DNA from 3 places in the Lactiplantibacillus kimchii genome. Region 2 is predicted to be linked to each of the others. Evidence: predicted binding sites of a transcription regulator. Region 2 holds the regulator's gene; each other region holds the start of a gene.
The links. Region 2 encodes NrdR, which represses ribonucleotide reductase genes. Its sites were predicted from a motif close to ACACNATATATNGTGT; they were not measured.
Positions count from the first base shown of each region.

Region 1 (4,739 bases), 990 kb from region 2:
TGATTACCACATTGCGGACACACAAAGCCACGAGCAGTTGACTTAAATTCTCCTTTAAACCCACATTCAAAACACTGGTCAATCGCCGTATTAGTGCCCAAATAACCGACATGATCATAGGCCCAATCCCAGACAGCTTCCAACGCTTTCGGATTTTGCGTCAGGTTTGGATATTCACAGTAATGAATGAAACCGCCGGACGCATACTTGGGAAACCGTTCTTCTAACGTTAATTTATCAAACGGTGTTGGATGTTTCCGGACATCATAGTGAAAACTATTCGTATAATATTCCTTATCCGTCACATCTGGCACCCGACCAAACTTCAAGATGTCATCACGACAAAATGTATCCGTTAAGGATTCCGCCGGCGTTGAATAGAGGCTATAATGATACCCACTCGCTTGCGCCCATTGCTGACACTTATCGCGCAACGCCTTGACAACTTTTTCGGCAAACGCTAAAGCCGCAGCATCTTGCTCCCAATCCGGGCCAAAAAAGGTGGTACAAACTTCATAGATTCCAATGTAGCCCAGTGAAATCGTCGCTCGTTCATTTTTAAATAAGGCATCAACCGACTCGCCTGGTTGTAGGCGTTTCCCAAAAGCCCCATACATATAGAGTAACGGCGCATTTTCAGGCTGGGCTTCCTTGGTCCGTTCAATTCGATAGGCTAATGCTTGATGACACGTCGCCATCCGTTCTTCGAAAATCTCCCAAAATAACGTTTGGTCTCCGTGAGCTGATAAAGCAATCCGCGGTAGATTAACGGTCACGACGCCTAAATTCATCCGCCCCGAGTTCACTTCGACCCCATTTTCATCCCGCCAACCTTGTAAAAAGGAACGACAGCCCATCGGTGTTTTGAAGCTACCAGTCAAAGCCTTGATTTTGTCATACATTAATAAATCAGGATACATTCGCTTGGTCGCACACGCAATCGCTAAGCTTTTAATATCATAGTTCGGGTCAGTTGGATCGAGATTCAACCCACGTTTGACTGTAAAAATTAGCTTCGGAAAAATCGCTGTCCGCTGTTCTTTACCTAAGCCTTTAATCCGAATTTTAAGAATGGCTGTTTGAATTTCACGTTCAATCCAACTCGTGCCTAAGCCAAAATTGACCGTCGTAAAGGGTGTCTGTCCCTGAGATGAATATAGCGTATTAATCTCATACTCTAGTGCTTGCATCGCATCATAAATATCTTTTTTAGTTTTGGTCTGCGCATAGGCCTCACGCTGCGCTGCGACAACCCATTTTTCAGCATCAGCTAAATGTTTTTGATAATTAATTGCCGCAAATGGCGCCAATAACTGATCAACACGATTCGCTGAACAGCCACCATATTGTAATGACGCCACGTTAGCAATGATTTGAGCCATCTGGGCGGTGGCTGTTTGAATAGAGCGGGGTGAGGCAACTTCGGCATTTCCAATTTTATAACCATTTTTAAACATGCCATCAAAATCAATTAGACAACAGTTTGTTTCTGGCGTAACTGGTGAATAATCCAAGTCATGCCAATGGATATCGCCACGCAAATGCGCTTTAGCCACCAAATCAGGTAACATTTTGAGCCCAATCGCCCGACTTGCGGCCCCGGCTTCTAAGTCCCGTTGCGTGTTAAACACGTTGCTATCCTTATTCGCATTTTCATGAACCACATTGGCATCACGACTGAATAACTGCTCAATCCGGTCCCGCACATTCGTGGCCGCAGAAAATCGCGCTTGTTCCGCAATAAAATAATCTTGATAAGCTTTAGCCGCCGTCGTTAAATCCAAGTCCTGTAGAATTTGAATCAACGCTGGTCGTAATTCACGGGTTTCAATGGCCGTGGCGGTCCGATAATGTACGACTAACGCTTGCCGCACTGCTTGGCGATCAGCCTCAGCTGGTACTAATTGTGCTAGAACATAATTCAATTTATAAGGATGAAACTTAGTTTGCGTTCCCCCACGTTTAATGACCGGTAATTCTCGTAACTGATCTAAACTAGTTGCTGCTGCCCTTGTTCCCATGCTAATCCCCCACTTTATTAAAATAAGTCATTTAAGCCAGCCCAGTGCTACTAGTTGCAGTGGGCTGAATTCATTTACCATACTATATATAGTAGCTCATTTTGATTAGTCTGCCTATAGGTCCCTTGGCCGTTTAAATCACCTAGCTTGTGTTAAACGGGTAACTACCAACGTTACGCCGACCGATAAATAACTCACATTTTTGTTTTATATGGCTTAACTTATATAATCGGAATATTCATTTCAAGGCGTCAACTGTTACGGACAATCGCATAGCCGCAACGTTTAATCCGCGTAACTTGCGACCGATTTCATCGCAATCAATCGTCTAAAATTGAAAAGGTCCCGATTCAATCGGTACAAAATGGGTTGTCCAAGGTCAGCTGCGACGTTTTTTTACTAAAAATCATTGTAATCGGTTTAATTTTTTACTATAAAGCATGGCCTATTGGTTCCACTTCACGCAAGCTTCCTTTATAATGAAATTCAAGAGAGAAAAAGTTCCTAATTGTCGGGATTAGGACTTTGGAGGAGATTATCATGAAAAATTTACGGGGAATGTTAGGGTTAACTTTACTACTAACATTGGGGCTAGCCGGTTGCCAAGCGACCACCAGCAAGTCCTTTCGGTCAGAACCCAAGGCTGTGCAAACCACAACCAAGGTCACCGCAGTTAATAAGGTTCAAACAAACGATTACTTAGGACGCTGGGTCAGTCCATCTGATCAAGTGGCGTTATACCTAACTTCAAAAAAACAATTGGCTTTTTTTCAAGCTAACCACCCTACAATTAAGGGCGGGTTTACTTTAAAGCTTGCTGGTAACAACCAAGCTAACTTAACACAACTCAAGTTTGGTTCCGCCAACTTGAATCTCACGACTGCCACTAGTATGATTTTAAAACGCGGCAATACGACGATTCAGCTAACAAAAGATTCCGGTTGGAGCCCGCAACACAATGTCATTCCAACCGATGCCAAAACAGCCCTGCAAACAACGGCCTTGGCGGCACCCGCCGCATTAAAACCAGAATACTAATGACACACACTAAATAATCGCTGCAAGAATTTTCATCACTAATTCTTGCAGCGATTATTTTTTACGATCAGTTAATTAGAACTTAATCGCATATTTGACCAATTCATATACCGTAACCGCGTTTGTTCAACACTCTTGAAACTGTTATCTTTGATACCCCGGCCACGCTTGCAACATCAGCTATTTTTGCTCTCATGACGTCACCTATCTCGTTGTATCCATCAGTTGCCATTTGACATAAAATTTGAATAACTGTATTATGTAAAAAAATGAAAACGATTTCTTTTCGTTTAAGGAGCGATGACTTTGTTAGTAGGTAGTATTGAAGCTGGCGGAACAAAATTTGTGTGTGCAATTGGTGATGAAGACTATCGCATCAAGGATAGCATTCATTTTCCAACCACGACTCCCGCTGAAACTTTGCAAAAGGCAATTGATTATTTCAAACAATTTAAGATTGAAGCGTTAGGCGTCGCATCGTTCGGACCCATCGAATTACGCAAGAATTCACCTAAGTATGGCTATATCACATCCACCCCTAAACCCGGTTGGCAAGATACAGATTTTATTGGCACGCTAAAAAAACATTTTGATATCCCAATGTTTTGGACCACGGACGTGAATGGCTCCGCTTATGGCGAATATGTGATGTCGACGTTAGCCAATGAGAAAATCAATTCCTTAGTTTATTACACCATTGGTACCGGCGTCGGTGCTGGCGCTATTTCTGACGGTAAATTCGTTGGCACGACTGGTCATCCTGAAATGGGCCACACCTTCCTAAAACGCCACCCTGATGATCTAGATTTTAAGGGGGTCTGTCCCTTTCATGGCGATTGTCTAGAAGGCTTAGTTGCGGGTCCAACATTCGATGCTCGGTTAGGTCGTCCAGGTAAAGATGTCCCCCTAACTGACCATGTTTGGGATATTATGGCCTATTACGTGGCCCAAGCTGCAATCCAAGCGACTTTAATCCTGCGACCAGATAAGATTGTTTTCGGCGGTGGTGTGGTTAGCGAAGCGTTCTTAACCAAGGTCCGCGCACAATTTAAGACGCTTTTAAACGATTATGTGACCGTCCCAGCTTTGGACACTTACATCACGATGCCAGTCATCAAAGCCAACGGTTCTGCAACACTCGGTGACTTTGCTTTAGCCATCCGTGAATTACAAGATTAATCTGATAACCAGTAAAAGCCGGTCAAACTAGTGACTAAATTCATCACTAATTTGACCGGCTTTTAAAGTACCAAAATTTAGTTGAAATAGGCAACAAATAAGCGTTCATACAGGTGAATAAAGTCCAAATACATCTGTTTATCCACACATTCATTGACTTGGTGTGGCGTCATATTGCCGGGACCAAACATGATAAATGGAAAATCATCAGGTTTGTCTTTTAGCAAGTTCGACGCATCCGTTACCGCTGGAATAGCCACTTTCGGAATGGGCGCACCGGCGTAAGTTGCCCCCACTTCAGCCGCTAAATCACTCAACTTGGAATCCCGCGGTGCGGCCACTGGATTCTGTGACATAAAGACCGTCAGCGTCAACTGGGCGCCGGTTGCATTCTGCTGATCGACTAATTTTTGTAACAAGGCAATCGCAGTCGCATTATCGAATTCAGGAATTGATCGAATATTGATTTCAGCAGTGGCAGTCGCTGGAATCGAGTTCACT
Region 1 covers NZ_CP027194.1:1,265,852-1,270,590, forward strand. Annotated here, with positions in the region: gene nrdD (anaerobic ribonucleoside-triphosphate reductase) at 1-2,021, opposite strand, end outside; gene C5Z26_RS06295 (hypothetical protein) at 2,562-3,059, shown strand; gene C5Z26_RS12795 (LacI family DNA-binding transcriptional regulator) at 3,163-3,291, opposite strand; gene scrK (fructokinase ScrK) at 3,366-4,238, shown strand; gene C5Z26_RS06310 (ArgE/DapE family deacylase) at 4,316-4,739, opposite strand, start outside.
Region 1: a site for NrdR is predicted at 2,101-2,116, ahead of nrdD (anaerobic ribonucleoside-triphosphate reductase). Genes of this name have one in related genera too.

Region 2 (4,739 bases):
GAAAATGAACAAACCCCGTTATACCACGATATTGAAAAACCAATGGCCTTGGTCTTAGCACAAATGGAAATTGCTGGGATTACGGTGGATAGTAGTCGATTGCAGGCCATGGGGAGTCAGTTCAAAGAGCGGCTCAGTGAAATTGAACAAGTGATTTACCAAGAAGCTGGTCAAGAATTCAATATTAAGTCACCCAAACAATTAGGCAAAATTTTATTTGAAGAAATGCATTTACCGGTGCTTAAAAAGACCAAGACGGGCTATTCAACGGCGGTCGATGTATTAGAAAAGTTGGCCCCTGAGGCCCCAATTGTTGCGAACATTTTACAATATCGACAAATTTCGAAGATTCAGTCGACCTATGTTGAAGGGTTATTGGATGCTATTCACTCAACTGACCAAAAAGTGCACACTCGTTACTTACAAACGTTGACACAAACAGGTCGCTTATCTTCCGTTGATCCTAATCTCCAGAACATTCCGGTTCGAGTAGAAGAGGGGCGGCGGATTCGCCAAGCCTTTGTGCCAAGTCATGCTGGTTGGCAGATTTTTTCATCTGATTATTCCCAAATTGAATTGCGGGTCTTAGCACACATCACGCATGATGAAAATATGCAGGCAGCCTTTAAAGCCGGTGATGATATTCATGCGGCAACTGCGATGCGGATCTTTAATTTGAAGTCACCGGCCGACGTGACCCCTAATATCCGCCGGCAAGCTAAGGCGGTTAACTTTGGAATTGTCTACGGGATTAGTGATTATGGCTTATCACAAAATATCGGCATTACGCGCAAGCAAGCACGCAGTTTCATTGACGCTTACTTTGCGGAATATCCAGGCGTGAAGCAATACATGACGGATATTGTTAAAACGGCCAAAGAACAAGGTTACGTGGAAACCATTGCGCATCGGCGCCGATATTTACCAGACATTAATTCAGCTAGTTTTAATCAACGTGCTTTTGCAGAACGAACAGCGATGAACACGCCGATTCAAGGTAGTGCTGCCGATATTATTAAAATTGCGATGATTAATATGCAAGCCCAATTAAAAGCATCTGGGCTAGCGGCAACGATGTTGTTACAGGTTCATGATGAATTGATTTTTGAAGCGCCAGCCGCTGAAATTCCAACGCTTGAAAAGTTGGTGCCAAGTGTGATGGATTCGGCCGTTGAATTAGCCGTACCATTGAAAGTTGAAAGTCATTTTGGCAACACTTGGTATGATGCAAAATAGGAAGTGAAGACATGCCTGAATTACCAGAAGTTGAAACAGTTCGGCGCGGGCTGAATCGCCTTGTTAAAGGGGCGACAATTGCCAGTGTTGAAGTCCGCTGGCCACGAATCGTCAACAATGATGTTGATCGTTTTAAAGCCCGCTTAGTGAATGCGACCATTGAAAAAGTTGATCGGCGGGGAAAATACTTATTATTCCGGTTTAATCATGGCTTGACGATGGTCTCACACTTACGGATGGAAGGTAAGTATAACGTGATGCCTAAGGATGAAGGCCAGACTAAGCATACACACGTTATTTTTCATCTGACGGATCAGCGAGATTTATTGTATAACGACACCCGCAAGTTCGGACGGATGACGCTAGTACCAACGGGTGAAGAAACGACGGTCGGTGGGTTAAAGACCATGGGACCTGAGCCAATTGACAGTGCGTTAACGATGGCGTATTTAACAGCCGTTTTGGCAAAATCCAAGAAAATGATTAAGCCTTTCTTGTTGGATCAAAGCAAGATTGCTGGAATTGGCAATATCTATGCGGATGAAACATTATGGTTGAGTAAAATCCATCCGATGCGACCAGCGAATAGCTTGACCGAAACGGAGATTGCTGCATTACGACAAAATATTATTGCTGAAATGGCACTGGCGATTAAGGGTCACGGCACGACGGTGCATTCTTTTTCGACGGCGTTTGGTGAAGCCGGTCAGTTTCAGAATCAGTTACATGTGTATGGTCGCGAAGGGGAACCTTGTGAACGTTGTGGGACGTTAATTGAAAAAATTAAAGTGGCGCAACGTGGGACCCATTTTTGTCCCCATGAGCAACGGTTGTAGGAGGCTGAAATGACGCAATTAATTGGTTTAACAGGTGGTATTGCAAGCGGTAAGTCGACGGTGTCAGCAATGCTTGCAACTGCTGGCCTACCGATTGTTGATGCTGATAAGTTGGCCTGGCAAGTTGAAGGCCCAGGCATGCCGACGACCGAAAAAATTGCGGCTTATTTCGGTCCTCAGGCATTACAACCAGATGGTCAGCTCAATCGGTCTTGGCTAGGCCAACTGGTCTTTAACGATCCTCAAGCCATGGCTGCGTTGACGGCAATTACGCAGTTACCGATTCAATATGCTATTTTAGAAAAAATTGTGGCATTGGGGCAAGTGACCCCTACGCCGTCAGCCATTATTTTAGATATCCCGTTACTATTTGAAAATGGCTGGGAACAGTTATGTGATCAAGTGATGGTCGTCACAGCGGCGGATGCAGTAATCTTACAGCGCTTAATGGCGCGTAATCACTTGACGGTGGCGGCGGCGAAAGCACGCATGGCAAGTCAATTACCCCTGGCGACAAAAGTCAAACGGGCAAATATTGTGATTGATAACGGGGAAAACATTGATAAAACAAGAACTAGCGTGTTAAAATGGCTGGAAACTATAAAAACTAACTGAAATTTAAACATTGATTAGCAAAGATGAGGTGAGAAGTCTATGCAATGTCCACATTGTCATCATAATGGCTCCCGCGTAGTTGATAGCCGGCCTACTGATGACGGTCGCGTGATTCGGCGACGGCGTGAATGTGAAAACTGTGGGTTTCGTTTTACGACGTTTGAACGCGTTGAGGCGACCCCGTTATTAGTCATCAAAAAGAATGGGGCGCGGGAAGAATTCAATCGCGAAAAAGTATTGCGCGGTATTATTCGGTCAGCTGAAAAGCGGCCCGTTAGCATGGAGACGATGACTAGCGTGGTTGATGACGTTGAAAACCAAGTTCGATCACTCGGCGAGAATGAAATTTCTAGTCAAGTGATTGGGGAATATGTCATGGAAAAACTGGCAGATATTGATGAAATTTCGTATATTCGCTTTGCCAGCGTCTATCGACAATTCAAAGACATGCACGTCTTCTTAAATGAACTACAAGATATGATGGAACGTGATAAAGTAAAATTGGCTAAGCGGACACCTAAAACTGGGGCTGCGCCGAAGCCTAAAAAAGATTAAGTTATGAAGATTGGTGAACAACATGCCTAAAGATGATCCAAACTTGACGCCGAAAGCGGGCTTAGTTGTCCCACCGACATTAGCGTTAAGTGCCACGGAGCAGGCCGTTTTGGCTGAGCTCTATTTACCTTTGATTGGTCCACTGGCTTATAGCCTGTATGCGGCTTTGCGACCGTTACAGCGCCCAACCAGTGACTTAAGTAATCGCCGCAGTCACGCTGAGTTGTTGGGGATATTAAACGTTGATTTGCCCACGGTTTTAGCGGCACGGCGTAAGTTAGAAGCTACGGGGTTACTCCATAGTTACTATCAAAAAGATGAGCTGGGAGAGGTCTATATTTATGAGTTAAAGGCCCCCATGCCAGTGACGCAATTCTTTGAAGATGATCTGCTTAGTGTCTTACTCTTGGACGCCGTGGGTGAATTGCGGTATCAACAATTAGCGACCGCATTTACCCCGGCCACGGTGGATTTGACACAAGCCACGGAGGTCACTGCGAATTTATTAGATGTCTTTCATATTGACAGTCAAAAAGTGACACATGTGCCTAACGAGATTAAGACGGTGCGCCAGCAGTTACCTGCGGCGGCAACCACAAAAGTGACGCCCGACTTAACTGATGAAACGTTTGATTGGCAAGTTTTAGGTCAGATTTTAAAACAAAACTATGTTGATTTAAAGCAGGTCGCCAGTTCACGTCAATTGATTATGACGGAAAGTCGCGTTTATGGAATTAGTGAAGTTGAGATGGCTAAGTTGATTAGTGAAGTCGCCAGTTTAACGACGGGCCGCTTTGATGAAAGTCAGTTGAAACTCTTGATTGCCCGCCGCTACGAACGCCCAATCGCTCCCGCTGAACAGCATGTGGCTGTGGCAGCTACAACGACTCCGGCAACTGCTAAAACCAAGCTATCAACAGCTGAGCAACAACTGGTAGCATTAGCGAAACAACAATCACCGTATGATTTTTTAGCCGATTTGAAGAACGCCAAGCACGGTTTTGTGACCAATGGTGAAACGCGGTTGGTCCATGATTTGGTCAATCGAGGGGTGTTACCAAATGCGGTCATTAATATGGTGATCTATTACTTATTACAAAATCGTGAATTAGCGGCTTTAAACCGGAACTTATTAGAGACCGTTGCGAATGATTGGCAACAACATGACGTGATGACCCCAGAAGCAGCCTTGGCCTACTTGCAACAACGGCAACAGCCAAAGCCAACGACACGACGGAATAATCAACGGCATAGTCGGCCGACCCGGAAAGAAATTGTGCCGAAATGGGCGCAAAAAACAACGGGAACCAAACCTGCGACGAGCAGTGGCAATCAGTTAACAACGGCACAACGTAAACAATTGGCTGAACGGGTCGCAAAATTAGATCCTAATTCAGATGAGGAGGACTAACGCATGGAGAATATTTCTGAGGGCTTAAAAACTTTGATGAATAAGCGCCACCTAAATCAGCAATACCAGGAACTCATGACGACGGT
Region 2 covers NZ_CP027194.1:271,951-276,689, forward strand. Annotated here, with positions in the region: gene polA (DNA polymerase I) at 1-1,236, shown strand, start outside; gene mutM (DNA-formamidopyrimidine glycosylase) at 1,248-2,072, shown strand; gene coaE (dephospho-CoA kinase) at 2,082-2,687, shown strand; gene nrdR (transcriptional regulator NrdR) at 2,727-3,242, shown strand; gene C5Z26_RS01450 (replication initiation and membrane attachment family protein) at 3,265-4,653, shown strand; gene dnaI (primosomal protein DnaI) at 4,657-4,739, shown strand, end outside.

Region 3 (4,739 bases), 850 kb from region 2:
ATTCGTCATATGCTCTATTTATGCTCAGAGTAACACCGGCTTCGATTTAACTAGTCTTATAAATTATAAACGGCCAACACTTGATACGACCATTAAAAGATAAGATGAATTCATAAATCTTTGAACTCTAAAAAACTGAATGTTTAAGTGTTCATCCGCCTTTGCGAAGATATCGAGTCACTCAAAGAAGCCTAAGAGCGTTATATTAATTGGTACAGTAATTATTGAATTCCCCTTAAAATCATAACTACCCATAAAACGAATAATTTACTCCAGGGTTATAAGCTCTATGTACTTGCCAGCATCTCGAGATGCTGGCTTTTATGTATCAAAGCCAAACCACTCTTGTCACTTTTGCCACTGCTTTACGCGGTGCTTGCTGGTATTACTTACCTGGACCCTTAATAGAGACTCCATATTTCCTAATGATCACGTATATACCTCTTGGTGGTTGATCCATTTAATCCAACTGTGCTGACATAATAACCAACTGACCAGAAATGTCGATTTTTAAATTTCATGTTGAACAAACATCATCAATGCCGATTTACCTTCCACAAGTTTTATGCCTTTGTATTGGTACAACAAGTAAATATCATCTTGCAACTCACGTTGATATTGATTATAAATTATTTTTCTCCTATATTTTGGAGTGAATACGCTATGGTACTTACAAAGCCATTTGGTATGCGCAAGACTATTTAGTTTATTCGCCATTTCTGACGTTTCCTTTCGATTTTGAATGTTTGGCTCTGACACTTACATTCTAAATCTGATGGGGGCGTTTTGGTTTAACCATTTTGCCATCCGCCCGCATAGCGGGTGGTTTTTTGTTTCACACGCTTTAGCGCGCTCAACTAGGCCTAAAGGCATAACAAAATTGGCCGGTATATCCCCGGTAAAATACCGGGAACATACCAGCCAATTAGCAGCTTAGAAATTCACTCTAATTTATGGGGTTCACTTCAAATGTTATTTTTAACGGGCCATACGAAGCCTCCAAACGTAATAAACTGATTGTTTGGGGCTGTTATCTATGTTCTAGCATTGGTACGGTACTATATTTCTTCACCGGGTATCAACTGATTCATGGGATAATCAATCAAGAGTTCCTAGCTATCGCATTTTTATCGTATATTCCAGGGATTATCATAATGCCTAAACAAATCTATAATTATTGGTCGCAACAGCCTGATCCTAATCAAAAAATCATTATACCAACGGTTGCGGACTACCAATTTGCTAACAAGCTTAGACTAAAAGAAGCCATTGCGTTTGCATTCTTCGCATTAGCAATCTTGTTGCTTAGAACGTAAATTTTAAATTAGTTTTCTTGTTTCAATAAGCATTATTATGTGGCGTTTTCAAACAAATAAAAAATAAAGTGATCCTCAATTAGGACAAATATTGTCCAAGCCTTGAGGGTCACTTTATTTTTGTTTTATCGAGGTTTGAAATTCGATTGTATCAAACAGAATTATTTTAATAAATAGGCCGCATCCGCTGCATGATCGAATGAGGATAAAATCTTAGGCCCATCATCGGTAATAACGAGGGTATGTTCATACTGGCAACTTAAACTGCCATCCATCGTCCGGACGGTCCAGCCATCATCAGCTGTTTCGCCAGAACGCCAGTCGCCGATGTTCACCATTGGTTCAATGGTAATCGTCATCCCAGCCTTGAGCCGTGTCCCGTGACCAGCTTCACCATAATGAGGGACGTCTGGTTTTTCATGCATCGTTGGTCCGATACCATGGCCGATGTATTCGCGGACCACGCCGTAACCCATTTGGTTTTCAGCGTAATCTTGAATTGCCCAGCCGATATCACCGATACGGTTGCCAACAACGGCTTGGTCAATCCCACGGTAAAGTGCTTCATAGGTGACGGCCATTAGTTTTTTGACTTCTGGTGAGGCTGTACCGGCAACGAAAGCGTGGCAAGAGTCACTCAAGTAACCATGGTAGTTAATGACGGTGTCGATTTTTAATAAATCGCCGTCTTTAACTAAGATGTCTTTACTAGGGCAACCGTGACAAATCATGTCATTAACGCTGACACAAGTTGAGTATTTGTAGCCTTCAAAGTTAAGTTCACCCGGGGTGGCGTCGTGGGCGGTAATGTAATCATAAGCAAAATGATCCACATCCCAAGTTGTAATGCCAGGCTTAATGTAATCTTCTAAGGCATGAAACAAGCCGACCATGATGTCGCCAGCTGCTTGCATGCCCTTAATCTCGCGATCTGATTTAAGAGTTATCATGTTTCCTCCAAAAAAATTAAATGAATTTATGAGTAAAATTGGTTCCTTTGTTAGTATACTGCAATCAGCCATATCCGACAAAATGCATTGTTTGTGGTGTGTCAGGCTAAGGCTGCGCAATAAAAAAGTTATAAAAAATTTGCTCGGCTCCGGATATTGAATTGGCGGGCAAGTAAGCGGATTGGTTGTTTACAATTGAGTCGCCATTTCAAAATAAAGGCTGGTTATCCCAAAAGTTAATGATACAATATATAGTGTTGTTTCAAACAAGGCCACTACATACTGTAGTGGCTACCGAATAGTTGGCCAACTATTAGCATACAGCGGTATATTTAGCGATGGAAAGAGGAACTTTATTTTGAGTAATTATTTTAAATTTTTGTCCCACCAATTAAAAGGTTGGCCACAACAGAATTACTATTTATTCTATTTTAGCTTGGGTTGCCAAGTGATGACCTTGGTAAGTGCGCCTATCACAATCCTATCTATTCTAACATTTATTGGGACGACCTTGGGTGTTTTATGTGTCTTAGCAATCAATGCGGCGAAATCAGTCAACGGTTTGTTGGGCGTTATATCAGCAATTTGCTTCATTGTTGTTGGTTTTTCAGCGAAAAACTATTTAAGTATTGGGGAACAACTTGCTTACGTCGTGACCTTGGATATTCCGGTGTTACTCAGTGCGAGCTGGAATGTCAACATGGTCTCGAAAATTCGAAAGTTTACTGGCCGGACTTGGGTCGTGGCCATTGTGGCAACCTTAGTGGTGTACGGGGTATCCGGTTACTTAATCGGCGCTTTAACGGATGATCCACGGCCGTGGGTTGATGCGATTAGTTTCGCCATTTGCCTAACAGCGGGTGTGATTTGCTACTTACGTTACAATAATCAATATTTCTGGTGGATTGCATCAGGGCTAGCGCAAATGGTCCTTTGGTTCATCTCGTTCCGACAAGGTTCCGCAACCTTAGCGATGTTCATTAATAGTTCCGTTTACTTAATGAATGACGTTTTAGCGTTTACTGTTTCGCCTTGGTACAACAAGCATGAACGGGCTCGCTTGATTGCCGAAGAAAAGGCCGCCAGTGAATCAACAGATGATGCGGCAACGGACTTTAGTTTAAATCATTAATCAGAATAGGTAACACGATTAAAAAACGATTGCGATGATTGACGTCGCAATCGTTTTTTTTGATAACTTGTCTAGCTAGTATAGACAAGCTAAAACATAATGAAACTCATTATTAAAAGCAAAAAGCGTTGCTATTTGACAACTTGTCTAAACAAGTTTATAGTCAGCCTTGAAAGCGATTGCTTAATCAATTGGAGGGCCAAGTAGATGCGAAATAAATCAGCACTAGTTTATGATGACTTAATGCAAAAAATTGATCGCGAGGTTTACAAACTAGGCACTTATCTGCCGAGTGAATATCAAATCTGTGAACTTTACGGTATCTCACGAGAAACTGGGCGCAAGGCCTTGGCAATGTTAGCTGAGGATGGTTATATCCAGAAAATTCGTGGGAAGGGGTCGATGGTAATTGAACATCGACAGTATGAATTTCCAGTTTCTGGGATTGTCAGCTATAAGGAGTTAGCGCAACAGCTACATGTGAATACTGAAAATGACGTGTACTACTTTGAACCACATGTGAGCTTACCAGTTCAAAAGTTTACATCGTTAGGGGTCGAGATGGCTGCCGAACCAGTGACTGCGATTAAGCGGATTCGCGTCATTGATAGCGAACCAGATATTATCGACAAGGATTATATTTTACAAGCGGTGGTACCGGATTTACCAAAAAGTGCGGCTGAAGATTCATTGTATGCCTACTTTGAGGATGAATTGGGGTTAGAGATTGCCTATGCCACCAAAGAGATTACGATGGAGCCGGCGAACGCTGAAGATTGTGAACGCCTCAACTTAGCAGCTGGGGCGTATATGGCAGTGGTCCGGAGTGTCACTAGTCTAGCGGATGCGACGCCATTCCAATATACCGAATCACGACATCGTGCAGATAAGTTTCGGTTTCGGGACTTTGCCCGCCGGACTAAGAAGTCAAATTAGAGAGGAGCCGGCGTTATGAAATTATCACAACAAGTCATTTATCAGCTTTATCCAAAATCATTTTATGATAGTGATGGTGATGGGATTGGTGATCTACAAGGCATTATTGCCAAGATTCCTTATTTAGCAAAGCTGAATATTGATATGATTTGGTTCAATCCATTCTTTGTATCACCGCAAAATGATAACGGTTATGATATTGCGGATTATTACCAAATTGACCCAACTTTTGGGACGATGGCTGATTTTGACGAATTGGTCGCGAAGCTCAAGGCAGTCGGGATTGAAGTCATGCTCGATATGGTCTTCAATCATACATCGACGGCGCATCCCTGGTTTCAAAAGGCATTAGCCGGCGATCCTAACTATCAAAAATTTTATTATTTGCGACCAGCCAAAGCCAAT
Region 3 covers NZ_CP027194.1:1,869,563-1,874,301, forward strand. Annotated here, with positions in the region: gene C5Z26_RS09055 (metallophosphoesterase family protein) at 1-103, shown strand, start outside; partial or broken gene C5Z26_RS09060 (transposase) at 429-717, opposite strand; gene C5Z26_RS12500 (hypothetical protein) at 1,155-1,316, shown strand; gene map (type I methionyl aminopeptidase) at 1,478-2,266, opposite strand; gene pnuC (nicotinamide riboside transporter PnuC) at 2,622-3,398, shown strand; gene treR (trehalose operon repressor) at 3,606-4,334, shown strand; gene treC (alpha,alpha-phosphotrehalase) at 4,350-4,739, shown strand, end outside.
Region 3: a site for NrdR is predicted at 2,509-2,524, ahead of pnuC (nicotinamide riboside transporter PnuC). Genes of this name have one in related genera too.